Indioceanicola profundi: one gene and its partner. The protein of the gene in region 1 interacts with the protein of each later gene in a pairwise test. Links are inferred from orthologs where the notes say so. Each region holds a gene or a part of one and is shown on either strand. Other genes may lie near its edges.

Region 1 (5,909 bases):
GCTGGGCATCGACGCGGTGGTCAGCCCGCGCTCCATCACCGTATCGTCGATCCTCCAGCATGTCCGGCGCGGACGCATCAAGGCGGTGCATTCCCTGCGCGAGGGCTTCGCCGAGGTGATAGAAGCGGAAGCGCTGGAGACATCCGCGCTGGTGAACCAGCCCCTGCGGGACATCCGGCTGCCGGCCGGGGTCATCGTCGGGGCGATCGTGCGCGGAAGCGAAGTAATCATTCCGCGCCCCTCCACCGTGGTGAAGCCGAACGACCGCGTCATCATCCTGGCGGAGGTCGGGCAGGTGAAGAAGGTGGAGAAGATGTTCGCCGTGCGGCTCGAGTTCTTCTGAACTCCGATTGCCGCTTCAAACCTCTCGAAGCTCCCGGAGCCTGTCCGTCCATGCCCCGCATCGCCTATGTCGACGGCAGGTACGTGCCGCATGACAGTGCCACGGTCCATATCGAGGATCGCGGCTTCCAGTTTGCCGACGGCGTCTATGAGGTCGTCACCGTGGTCAACGGCAGGCTGGCGGACGAGGAAGGTCATCTGGCACGCCTCGCCCGCTCCTTGGATGAACTCCGCATCGCTTGGCCGGTCACGCCGCAGACGCTGAAAATGATCATGCGGCAGATGGTCGTCCGGAACCGCATGGCCGATGCGCTGCTCTATATCCAGATCACCCGTGGCCGGGCGCCGCGCGATTTCAAGTTCCCGGCCAAGGCGGCCCCGACGCTGGTGCTGACCTGCCGCCGGACCAAATTCCAGAGCCCGCGGCAACTGGCGGACGGCGTTCCGGTCGTCACCATCCCCGACATCCGTTGGCTGCGCCGCGACATCAAGTCGGTCAGCCTGCTGCCGCAGGTTCTGGGCAAGCAGCAGGCAGTGGAGAAGGGAGCTTTCGAAGCGTGGCAGATCGATCCGGACGGCACAGTGACGGAGGGCTGTTCCTCCAATGCCTGGATCGTGACGGAGGCGGGTGCGCTGGTCACCCGCCCGGCCAGTAGTCTGATCCTCAACGGCATCACCCGCCAGAGCCTGATCCGCCTTGCCGCGGGCCTCGGAATCCCGTTCGAGGAGCGCGCCTTTACCCTGGATGAGGCGTACCGGGCGAAAGAAGCCTTCATCTCAAGCGCCAGCACCTTCGTCCTTCCGGTTACCAGCATCGACGGGAAGCCTGTCGGGAACGGAAAGCCGGGACCGCTCGGCCGGCAATTGCGACAGGCCTATATGAACCATGTCGGCACGCCCGATCCAGTGCCGCTGCCGGCGGAGAATGCATGATGACCGCCACCATTCCCGACACGCTGCCCCGGGCCATCCTGTTCGATTGGGACAACACGCTTGTCAGCAACTGGGGATGCGTCGTTGCTTCGATCAACGCTGCCCTGACCGCGTTCGGGATGGAACCCTGGACCATGGAGGAGGGCTATAAGCGCATCCGCCACAGCCTGCGGGACAGCTTCCCGACGATCTTCGGTGACGATTGGCACCGCGCGCGGGACATCTTCTATGCCCACTTCGAGCAGAACCACATCGCCTACCTGGAACCGCTGGCAGGAGCCGAGAGGCTGCTGAAGGAACTGCATGCGAGCGGTATCTATCTGGCGGTGGTTTCCAACAAGAAGGGGCAGTTCCTTCGTGCCGAAGCGACGCATCTGGGTTGGGACGGCTACTTCGGACGGCTGGTCGGCGCTACGGATGCACCGACGGACAAGCCGGCAGTCGCGCCGGTTGAAATGGCCTTGTCACCATCGGGCATTCCGCCTGGGCGGGATGTCTGGTTCGTGGGGGACGCCGATGTCGATATGGAATGCGCACACCGGGCCGGATGTCTTCCTGTTCTGGTCGGCTCGACCCCGACCGATGGGCCGAACCTGGACCGTTTCCCGCCGGCATATCGGTTGGATGGCTGTGCTGCGATTTCCGCCTTGGTGCAGCGGATTGGTGATACCATATCCGTCAAGGCGGCGGCGCGTCCGTGACCGGGGCTTCCGGCAGACTCGCCGCATCCGTCGTCTGGGTTCGTAAGAACCCCAAAAAACTGAGCAAAGCGAGGCTGCTCCAATGTCAGAAAAATCACAGAACGTTCAGGACGTATTTCTGAATCACGTCCGTAAGAACAAGACGCCCGTCACCGTCTTTCTGGTCAACGGCGTGAAGCTACAGGGTATCATCACTTGGTTCGATAATTTTTCCGTGCTTCTGCGCCGCGATGCCCATTCGCAGCTTGTCTATAAGCACGCGATTTCGACTGTGATGCCGGCTCACCCGATTCAGCTTTTTGAGCCGGCCAAGGAGGCCGACCACGACTAATATATCTGTTTCCGACGTGCGCGGGCCTGCAACCCGCGCCGTCGTCATCCACCCGGTCATGCCCGGCGACCGGGACGACAGCCGCGCTCCCGCGGCGCGCCTGGAAGAGGCGGCCGGGCTTGCACTCGCCATTGATCTCGAAGTCGCATTCGCCACCTGCGTGCGTGTCACACGCCCGCGTCCGGCCACCCTTCTGGGCACCGGCGCTGTGGAGGAGATCGGGCGGCGCGCCGAGGAGGCCGAGGCTCAACTGGTCATCGTCGACCATGCCCTTACGCCCATTCAGCAGCGCAATCTGGAACGGGAATGGAAGGTGAAGGTCATCGACCGCACCGGCCTGATCCTGGAAATCTTCGGCGCCCGCGCCCGGACCCGTGAGGGCCAGTTGCAGGTCGAACTGGCGGCGCTGACATATCAGCGTTCCCGTCTCGTCCGGTCCTGGACCCATCTGGAGCGGCAGCGCGGCGGCTTCGGCTTCCTCGGCGGTCCTGGCGAAAGCCAGATCGAGCTGGACCGGCGGCTGATCGGCGACCGCATTGTCAAGCTGAAGAGTGAACTGGATGAGGTGAGGCGCACCCGCGGCCTGCACCGTAAGGCGCGGGAGAAGGTGCCCTATCCGGTGGTGGCGCTGGTCGGCTACACCAATGCCGGGAAGTCGACGCTGTTCAACCGGATGGCCGGGGCGGAGGTGTTCGCCAAGGACCTTCTGTTTGCCACGCTGGACCCGACCATGCGGTCCATCGTGCTTCCGTCGAATCGCAAGATCATCCTGTCGGACACGGTCGGCTTTATCTCCGACCTGCCGCACGGGCTTGTGGAAGCGTTCCGCGCCACGCTTGAGGAAGTTCAGGCCGCTGACATCATCCTGCATGTCCGGGACGTTTCCCACCCGGACACAGAGGCCCAGAAGGCCGATGTGGAGCAGGTTCTGAAAGACCTCGGCATCACGGCGGACACGGACGACCGCTTGGTCGAGGTGCTGAACAAGGTCGATCTGCTGCCGGAGGAGGAACGGGAGTCGTTGCTGCGCCAAGCCCGCCGGGCTGGCGGCACAGTCGCGATTTCCGCCCTGACCGGTGAAGGGATCGACACTCTGTTCGACTTCATCGACCGCCGGATGGTCGCCGGGCGGGATGTTATCGAGCTTGCGGTGGATCTGGCCGATGGCGCTGCGATCGCATGGCTGCACAGCCGAGGCGAAATCCTCGACCGCAGCGATGATGAGACCAACGCCCATCTGCGGGTGGCGCTGGAACCGGCCGACGTGGCGCGCTTCACCGGCCGGTTCGGCTATGAGGTACAGCCCATGCCGCCGGTGCAGGAAGCACGCCGTGCATAATGGGCGGGCCGGTTCGCCGGCCCGCCTTTCTCTCATGTCTGGTTCGGCTTGGGATGATCGACGCCCTGGATCGCAGGCCGGTCCGGCTTCTTCTCTCCAGGCTGGCCAATCCCCGCACCTCCGGGCCGCGTCGTCCCGGCGTCCTCCGGCAGGTCACCCTGCTGCTGACCCAAGGTTTTCTCCGAATCTTTCCCACCTTGTTCGTTCCGGTCCGCCATCTGGCCCTCCTTTGAAGCGATGAGGTCCGGACCAACCATTCCCAGGCTGCCACGTCACGCAGGGACTTGCATGCTACTGGCGGAAAGTCGCCCTTGGGTACGGCGCATTTGAAGCCGCACCCGTTTAGCCCTATGAAGGTCCGTCCGCAGGACGGGCGCACAACTGGATTGAGGGGGCTTGAGTGACGCTTCCGGATATGGATCGGGTAACCTCCATCATCGCCGATGTCGCCGCGTCGGAAATCCTGCCCCGTTTCCGCCGGCTGGAGGAGGCGGATGTCCGGATGAAGGGCCCCGGCGACATCGTCACCATTGCAGACGAAGCCGCGGAACGCGAACTGACCCGCCGCCTGACCGATCTGCTACCCGGCTCCACGGTCCTGGGAGAGGAAGCCTACGCCGCGGATGCCAAGGTGCTGGGAAGGGTCTTCGAGGAGGCTCCGGTCTGGATCGTCGATCCCGTCGACGGAACGCAGAATTTCGCCTCTGGCAAGCCGGTCTTCGCGGTGATGGTCGCGCTGGTGAGTGCGGGCGAAACGCTTGCCGGTTGGATTCACGACCCGATCGGCGGTGAAACGGCGACGGCCGCCAAAGGCGAGGGCGCCTGGATGGGTGGTGGCCGTCTACAGGTAGCCGCTCCGGCTCCCCTGTCTGAGTCGAGCGGAGCGATCAAGAACCGCTTCTTCGACCGCCGCATGCGCGATCAGATGGAGGAGAAGAAAGGCGCTCTGCGCGAGTGCTTCGACCTCTACTGCGCGGGCCACGAATATCTCCGCCTGGCGAGGGGAGAAGCGCATTTCGCCCTGTACCGGCGCATGATGCCCTGGGACCATACCCCAGGCGTTCTGATCCATCGGGAGGCCGGCGGTTATGGCGCCCGGTTGAACGGATTGCCTTATTCCCCGACGGAGATTGAGGGCGGTCTGCTGCTTGCGCCCGACCGCGAAAGCTGGCGGGCGCTGCACGAGCTTCTATTCGGGGTGTGACCGCCCCCTGGAACTCCATCAGCTCTTCGGGGTGCGATATACCCCGAGTGCGCCCGGACCCTGGGTGGTCGGCATTATTTCGACCCGGTTTACGTTGAAATGCGGGGGCAGCGTGGCCGCCCAGGTCACCGCCTCGGCAACATCCTCCGCGGTCAGCGGCACCGTATCGGCGTAGACCTTCCGGGCCTTCTCCTCATCGCCCTTGAAGCGGACCAAGCTGAAGCTGGTTTCCACCATGCCGGGCTCCACGGACGTGACCCGCACCCCGGTGCCGATCAGGTCGGCCCTGAGAGCCAGGCTGAACTGCGTTACGAAGGCCTTTGACGCGCAATAGACATGCCCGCCCGGATAGGGATAGCTGCCGGCGGTGGAGCTGATGTTGATGATGTGCCCCTTGCCGCGCGCCACCATGCCCGGCAGGACCAGGCCCGTGATGACCGCCAGTGCCTTGTCGTTGGTGTCGATCATCACCTCCCAGTCGTCCACGTTGGACTTGAAGGCGGGGTCGGCGCCCAGGGCGAGGCCGGCATTGTTCACCAGCAGGTCGATATCCGCGAATTCAGCGGGCAGGGCGGCCAAGCCTGCCTCGATGGCCTTCCTGTCCCGCACATCCGCCACAATGGGATGAAAGGGGATATCGAGATCGGCAGACAGCTCCTTGATCTTGCTTTCGGTCCGCCCGGTCAGGATCAGTTTCGATCCGAGCGCGGCGAAACGTCAAGCGAAGGCTTTGCCGAAATCACCGGTGGCACCGGTGATCATCACAGTCGACGGGCTGTAGGCAGGCATGCTCATCCGGACATCTCCCTTTTATTATCAGCAGGTTATTCGGCGGCTCTGCGCTCTGATCTCTTGGCGCGCACCCAAAGTTCTTCCATCTCCTCCAGCGTGGCCTGCTCGGGACTGCGTCCCTGTTCGGCAAGCCAACCCTCCACTTGGCGGAAGCGACGGTCGAACTTGGAATTCGTGCCGCGCAGCGCCGTTTCCGGGTCCACTTCAAGCCGGCGGGCCAGATTGACCAGGGCGAAGATCAGGTCGCCCATTTCATCCTGCACCCGC
Region 2 (6,007 bases), 1.7 Mb from region 1 along the record:
TCGGCCTCGGCCGGGTCGAAGGCCAGGCTGATGGACAGGGTCACCGCCGTCACCATGTTGACCCACAGAATCTGGGTGGGCGTGATCGGCATCATGGTGCCCAGCAGCACCGCCAACACGATCACCCCCGCCTGTCCGAAGCTGGTGGGCAGAATGTAAATCAGGGCCTTGCGCAGATTGTCATAGACGGTGCGGCCTTCCTCCACCGCATGGACGATGGTGGCGAAATTGTCGTCGGCCAGAACCATGTCGGATGCCTCCTTCGCGGCCTCCGTGCCCTTCGCCCCCATGGCGACGCCGACATCCGCCCGCTTCAGGGCCGGGGCGTCGTTCACCCCGTCGCCGGTCATGGCGATGATGCGCCCGCCCCGGCGCAGCGCCTCCACCAGCTTGATCTTGTGTTCCGGCGTGGCGCGGGCGAAGACGGCGTTCTCCTCCGCCGCACGGGCCAGGGCGGCATCGTCCATCCGGTCCAGCTCCGGCCCCGTCACCACCCCGCCGGTCAGCCCGACCGCCTCCCCGATGGCTTTGGCGGTGGCGCCGTGATCGCCGGTGATCATCTTCACCTCGATGCCGGCCTCCCGGCACCGGGCCACGGCCAGCACCGCCTCCTCCCGCGGGGGATCGATCAGCCCGACCAGCCCCAGGAGGACCAGCCCCTCATCCAGCTCCGCCGGGTCCAGCCCTGCGGCGTCATGCATGAGCTTGCAGGCCACGGCGATCAGCCGCCGTCCCTCCGCCGCCTCCCCATGCACGGCGTCCAGCCAGCGCTGCCGGTCCAGCGGACGGGGGCCGTCGGCGTGCATCTCGGCCGCGCAGCGCCGCAGCAACGCTTCCGGCGCGCCCTTCACATAGGCCACGGAATGGCCGTCGGGCGTACCGTTCAGCGTCGCCATATAGGCCCGGTCGCTCTCGAACGGGACGGCATCGAGCTGGGGATAGGCCGCCAGGACGGGCCGCCGCTCCATGCCCAGCTTCCCGGCGAAGGCCAGCATGGCCCCGTCCACCGGGTCGCCCTCCACGCCCCAGCCATCATCCCCCTGGAAGATGCGGGCGTCGTTGCACAGCAGGACGGCGCGGGCGAGTTCGGTCAGCAGCGGGTCGTCGATGGCTGTGCCGCCGCCATCCAGCACCGCACCCGTCGGGGCATAGCCGGTGCCCTCCACCGCATAGCTCTTCACGGCCGTCCGGGCGGAGCGGACGGTCATCTCGTTGCGGGTCAGGGTGCCGGTCTTGTCGGTGCAGATCACGCTGACCGCCCCCAGCGTCTCCACCGCCGGCAGGCGGCGGATGATGGCCTTGCGCCGGGCCATGCGGGTGACGCCGATGGCCAGCGTGATGGTCATGATGGCGGGCAGCCCTTCCGGGATCGCGGCGATGGCCAGCCCGACGGCGGCCCCGAACATCTCCTCCGCCGTATAGCCGCGGAACAGCACCCCGACCGCGAAGGTCGCGGCCCCCAGTCCCAGGATCGCGGCGGTCAGCCAGCGCCCGAACGCGCCGAGCTGGGCCATCAGCGGCGTCTCGCCCTGCTCCGTCCGTGCCAGCAGCGCGCCGATGCGGCCGATCTCCGTGGCGTCGCCCGTGGCCACCACCACCCCGACCGCCTGTCCCCGCGCCACCAGCGTGCCGGAATAGAGGCTGGAGCGGCGGTCGCCCAGAGCGGCATCCTCCGCCACCGGGTCGGTGTGCTTGCCCACAGGCAGGCTCTCGCCGGTCAGGGCCGCCTCCTGCACCTGGAGCCCACGCGCCTCCACCACCCGCAGGTCGGCCGGCACCTTGTCGCCGGAGGCGAGGTGGACCACGTCGCCGGGTACGAGATGCTCCGCCGGGATGGGCTGGCGCGCGCCCTGGCGCACCACGCTGGCCTGGGGGCTCAGCATGTTGCGGATGGCCTCCATGGCCTTCTCCGCCTTGCCCTCCTGGATGAAGCCGATGGCGGCGTTGATCAGGACGACGCCCGCCACCACCGCCGCATCCACCCAGTCGCCCAGCATCGCCATCACCACGGCCGCCGCCACCAGGATCAGGATCAGCGCGCTGGCGAACTGGCGCAGGAAGCGCCGCAGGGACGAGACAGGGGCCGGCGGAGTCAGCCGGTTCGGCCCGTGCCGTTCCAGCCTCCGGGCCGCCTCCTCCGGATGCAGCCCCTCCGGTCCGCTGTCGAGCTGGCGGTAGACATCGTCCCGGTGCAGGGCATGCCAGGGGGCGGGCTCCGTCTTCGGCGCAGGGTTCAGGCTGTCCATGGCAAGGGCTCCGCGGTCTTCCGGTCGATCTTCCTCGTTTCTAGACGGCTGCGGGCGGGCCCGCATTGATCCGGCTCAAATCATGCTCCCTCCGATCCGTTTTCCGGCGAAAGCATCGGTTTGCCGGGAATTGGGACGTGTTGCTTTTGTTTTTGACTTGGATTGGAAGCTGGGGTAACCATCTGCATGGCTACAGGCCCGTTCCTACCGAGAGTCTAACGCACTCTCCGGCGCCCTTCCCAGGGGCGGCGTTACCGAGGCCTGATCACCGACACCTTCGCTGACCTGCTCCGCCGGATCATAGCCGGTTCGATCGGGTCCAGCCCGCCCCGGACCCGGCCAGGGTCCAACCCACCTGCCACCCTCCCGCATTGCCCAACCGTACTACCGGACCCCGATGAATCTTCAGGACCTGAAGGCCAAGACGCCCGCCGAGCTTCTCGCATTCGCGGAGGAGCTCCAGATCGAGAATGCCGGCACCCTGCGCAAGCAGGACATGATGTTCGCGATTCTCAAGCAGCTCGCCGACAACGACGTTCCCATCTATGGGGAAGGCGTGCTGGAGGTCCTGTCCGACGGCTTCGGCTTCCTCCGCGCGCCGGAGAGCAACTATCTGCCGGGCCCCGACGACATCTATGTCTCCCCCAGCCAGGTGCGCCGCTTCGGCCTGCGCACCGGCGACACGGTGGAAGGCCAGATCCGCGCGCCCAAGGATGGGGAGCGGTACTTCGCCCTGCTGAAGGTCAACTCCATCAACTTCGACGCGCCGGAGAAGGTGCGGCACCGGATCAACTTCGACAACCTGACGCCGCTCTACCCGGATGAGCGGCTGAAGCTGGAGGTCGAGGTCGATCCCACGGCCAAGAAGAAGGACATGACCACCCGGGTCATCGACCTGGTGGCCCCGCTGGGCAAGGGCCAGCGCGCCCTGATCGTCGCTCCGCCGCGCACGGGCAAGACCGTGATGCTGCAGAACATCGCCCACTCCATCGCCACCAACCATCCCGAGGTCTATCTGATCGTGCTGCTCATCGACGAGCGGCCGGAAGAGGTGACCGACATGGCCCGCTCCGTCCGGGGCGAGGTCATCAGCTCCACCTTCGACGAGCCGGCGACCCGGCACGTCCAGGTGACGGAGATGGTGCTGGAGAAGGCGAAGCGGCTGGTCGAGCACAAGCGCGACGTCGTGATCCTGCTGGACAGCATCACCCGCCTCGGCCGCGCCTACAACACGGTGGTGCCGTCGTCCGGCAAGGTGCTGACCGGCGGTGTCGACGCCAACGCCCTGCAGCGGCCGAAGCGCTTCTTCGGTGCCGCCCGCAACATCGAGGAGGGCGGAAGCCTGACCATCATCGCCACGGCGCTGATCGATACCGGCAGCCGCATGGACGAGGTGATCTTCGAAGAGTTCAAGGGCACCGGCAACAGCGAGATCGTGCTGGACCGCAAGCTGTCCGACAAGCGCGTCTTCCCGGCCATCGACATCCAGAAGTCGGGCACCCGCAAGGAGGAGCTGCTGGTGGACCGCGGCGCCATGGCGAAGATGTGGATCCTGCGCCGCATCCTGAACCCGATGGGCACCCAGGACGCCGTGGAATTCCTGGTCGACAAGCTGAAATCCTCGAAGACCAACAACGAGTTCTTCGACAGCATGAACCAGTAGCCCGATCCCGAACGATCAGGCGGAAATGCAGGCGCCCCGGACCATCCGTCCGGGGCGTTTCTGTTTCAATGCTGCCCGGCGGAGGTACTTCTGTGGCCGCATCCCGAAAAGGACTCCGTCCGGACATGTGCCTGTAATCCAGGTGGAGCATTAATCGCTCGCCGCTCCGACGGGCGGCAGGACCGTTCGGACGCCTGCGTCAAGACGGGCGCCGATTTTCTGTGAGGAAGCATTGCCATGAGCGAGCACATCCGCGAGCCGAAGCTGCACGAATTGCTGGACGATCCCCTGGTGCGTCTGGTGATGGCCCGCGACGGGCTGTCGCCTGACGAGGTGCGCCGCGTGGTCGAAGCCACCTCCGACCGCCTCTCCCGCCGGCGGCGGGAGGAGATGCGGACCGCCGCCTGAATCAGAATGAATGCCCCTCTCCCCGCGGGGGAGAGGGGGCCGGACACCCTCAAGGTCGCCAGTAATCCTCCAGATGCAGGGGCCAGCGCCCCGGCAGCACGATCATCAGGTCGAAGCGGGGCGTATGATCCCGCACGCCTCGGCGGGCCGCCTGCACCTGCCCCGCGGCCCGCGCCAGCCGCTGCCAGCTCGACCGGCCGACGGCGGCATGGGCCAGCTCCTCCCGGCTGCGGGCCTTGACCTCCACCACGGCCAGTACGGGGCCGAACCGGGTGCGCCGGGCGGCCAGTATGTCGATCTCCCCCGCCGGAACCCGCACCCGCGAGCCCAGGATACGATAGCCCTTCAGCCACAAGGCCAGCCGGCAGAGCCATTCCGCCCGCCGCCCCAGCCCTTCGGCCCGTTCCCGGTCGCGCCTGCTGCGGGCGGGAGCGGCCATCTCTATTCCTTCGACAGCTCGAGCGCCCTGGCATAGACCGCCTTTTTGGGCTGCCCGGTCACGGTGGCCACATGGGCGGCGGCGTCGCGCACGGACATGCTGGCCAGGGCATCGCGCAGCAGCCGGTCCATGTCGGCGGCATCGGCCTCCGCCTCTCCCTCCGGCGGGGGGCCGATCACCACCACCACCTCGCCCTTGGGCGGGCCGGCCTCGCGGTAATGGGCGGCCAGGTCCGGCAGGGTGCCGCGCCGCACCTCCTCGAACATCTTGGTCAGCTCCCGCGCCACCGCCGCCTCGCGGCCGCCCAGCACCTCGGCGGCGTCCTGGAGCAGGTCCTCCAGCCGCTGCGCGCTCTCATACAGGATCAGCGTAGCCTTGACCGGCCTCAGCCCTTCCAGCTCCGCCCGCCGCGCCCCCTGCTTGTTGGGCAGGAAGCCCGTGAACAGGAAGCGGTCGCTGGGCAGGCCGGACAGCACCAGGGCGGTCAAAGCGGCGCTGGCCCCCGGCAGATGGGTGACCGGCAGGCCCTGGGCCGCCGCGTCGCGCACCAGCTTGTAGCCGGGGTCGGACACCAGCGGCGTGCCGGCGTCGGACACCAGCGCGATGGCCTCCCCCGCCGCGATGCGGGACAGGATCTGCGGCCGCATCTTCGCCGCGTTGTGATCGTGGTATGGAACCAGCCGGGTGCGCACGCCGTATCGCTGCATCAGCTTGCCGGTGACGCGTGTATCCTCGCAGGCGATGGTGTCGACGCCCTTCAGCGTCTCCAGCGCCCGCAACGTGATGTCGCCGGCATTGCCGATGGGGGTCGCGACGATGTACAGGCCGGGGGACGGTTTACGTGCGGCGGCGGTGCCGTTAGGCTCCGGCGCATCGGTGGTATCATCCGCCCGATCGTCCGGATCGGCGGTTCCCGGAATGTTGCTTGAACAGGTCGGGCCGTCCCGGTCCGGGGGAGTTGAAGGAGCCATGGCGGAGATGACGATGTCCAAGGGTACGGGTGCGGCACGGATGCGCCTTCTGGCGGGGGCGCTTGCGCTCACGGGGCTGCTGGGCGCTTGCTCCAGCGGGTCCAACGTACCGGCCCCGGCCCCGACGCCGCAAGTCCCGCCGCAGGTCCAGCTTCCGGAGCCTGCTCAACCGGTTCCCGTGGAAGACGGAAAGATCAGGGTGGCGCTGCTGGTGCCGCTGTCCGGACCGGGGGCCGTGGTCGGCCAGTCCATGCTGGATGCCGCGCAGATGGCCCTGTTC

What was found.
Region 2: the proteins of hfq (region 1) and rho interact in binary tests that used the Escherichia coli proteins (3 or more experiments, as listed by UniProt). The link is inferred for Indioceanicola profundi from one-to-one orthologs.

The regions. Positions count from the first base shown.
Region 1 is NZ_CP030126.1:1,338,786-1,344,694, reverse strand. The notes cover bases 937-3,682. They hold hfq (RNA chaperone Hfq), read left to right. Parts: upstream 937-2,058; coding sequence 2,059-2,307; downstream 2,308-3,682. Other genes in these bases: DOL89_RS24765 (hypothetical protein), read right to left, coding at 3,679-3,682; hflX (GTPase HflX), read left to right, coding at 2,366-3,646; DOL89_RS06380 (HAD family hydrolase), read left to right, coding at 1,272-1,976; DOL89_RS06385 (D-amino-acid transaminase), read left to right, coding at 937-1,275. In the rest of the region: Trk system potassium transporter TrkA, read left to right, coding at 1-343; more of DOL89_RS06385, read left to right, coding at 394-936; more of DOL89_RS24765, read right to left, coding at 3,683-3,864; DOL89_RS06360 (inositol monophosphatase family protein), read left to right, coding at 4,047-4,850; DOL89_RS06355 (SDR family NAD(P)-dependent oxidoreductase), read right to left, coding at 4,869-5,513; mazG (nucleoside triphosphate pyrophosphohydrolase), read right to left, coding at 5,675-5,909. UniProt on the Escherichia coli protein: RNA chaperone that binds small regulatory RNA (sRNAs) and mRNAs to facilitate mRNA translational regulation in response to envelope stress, environmental stress and changes in metabolite concentrations.
Region 2 is NZ_CP030126.1:3,016,134-3,022,140, reverse strand. What follows is about bases 1,933-4,776. They hold rho (transcription termination factor Rho), read left to right. Parts: upstream 1,933-2,643; coding sequence 2,644-3,909; downstream 3,910-4,776. Other genes in these bases: rsmI (16S rRNA (cytidine(1402)-2'-O)-methyltransferase), read right to left, coding at 4,759-4,776; DOL89_RS14445 (YraN family protein), read right to left, coding at 4,367-4,756; DOL89_RS24955 (hypothetical protein), read left to right, coding at 4,147-4,317; DOL89_RS14455 (cation-translocating P-type ATPase), read right to left, coding at 1,933-2,246. Also shown: more of DOL89_RS14455, read right to left, coding at 1-1,932; more of rsmI, read right to left, coding at 4,777-5,748; DOL89_RS14435 (penicillin-binding protein activator), read left to right, coding at 5,726-6,007. UniProt on the Escherichia coli protein: Facilitates transcription termination by a mechanism that involves Rho binding to the nascent RNA, activation of Rho's RNA-dependent ATPase activity, and release of the mRNA from the DNA template.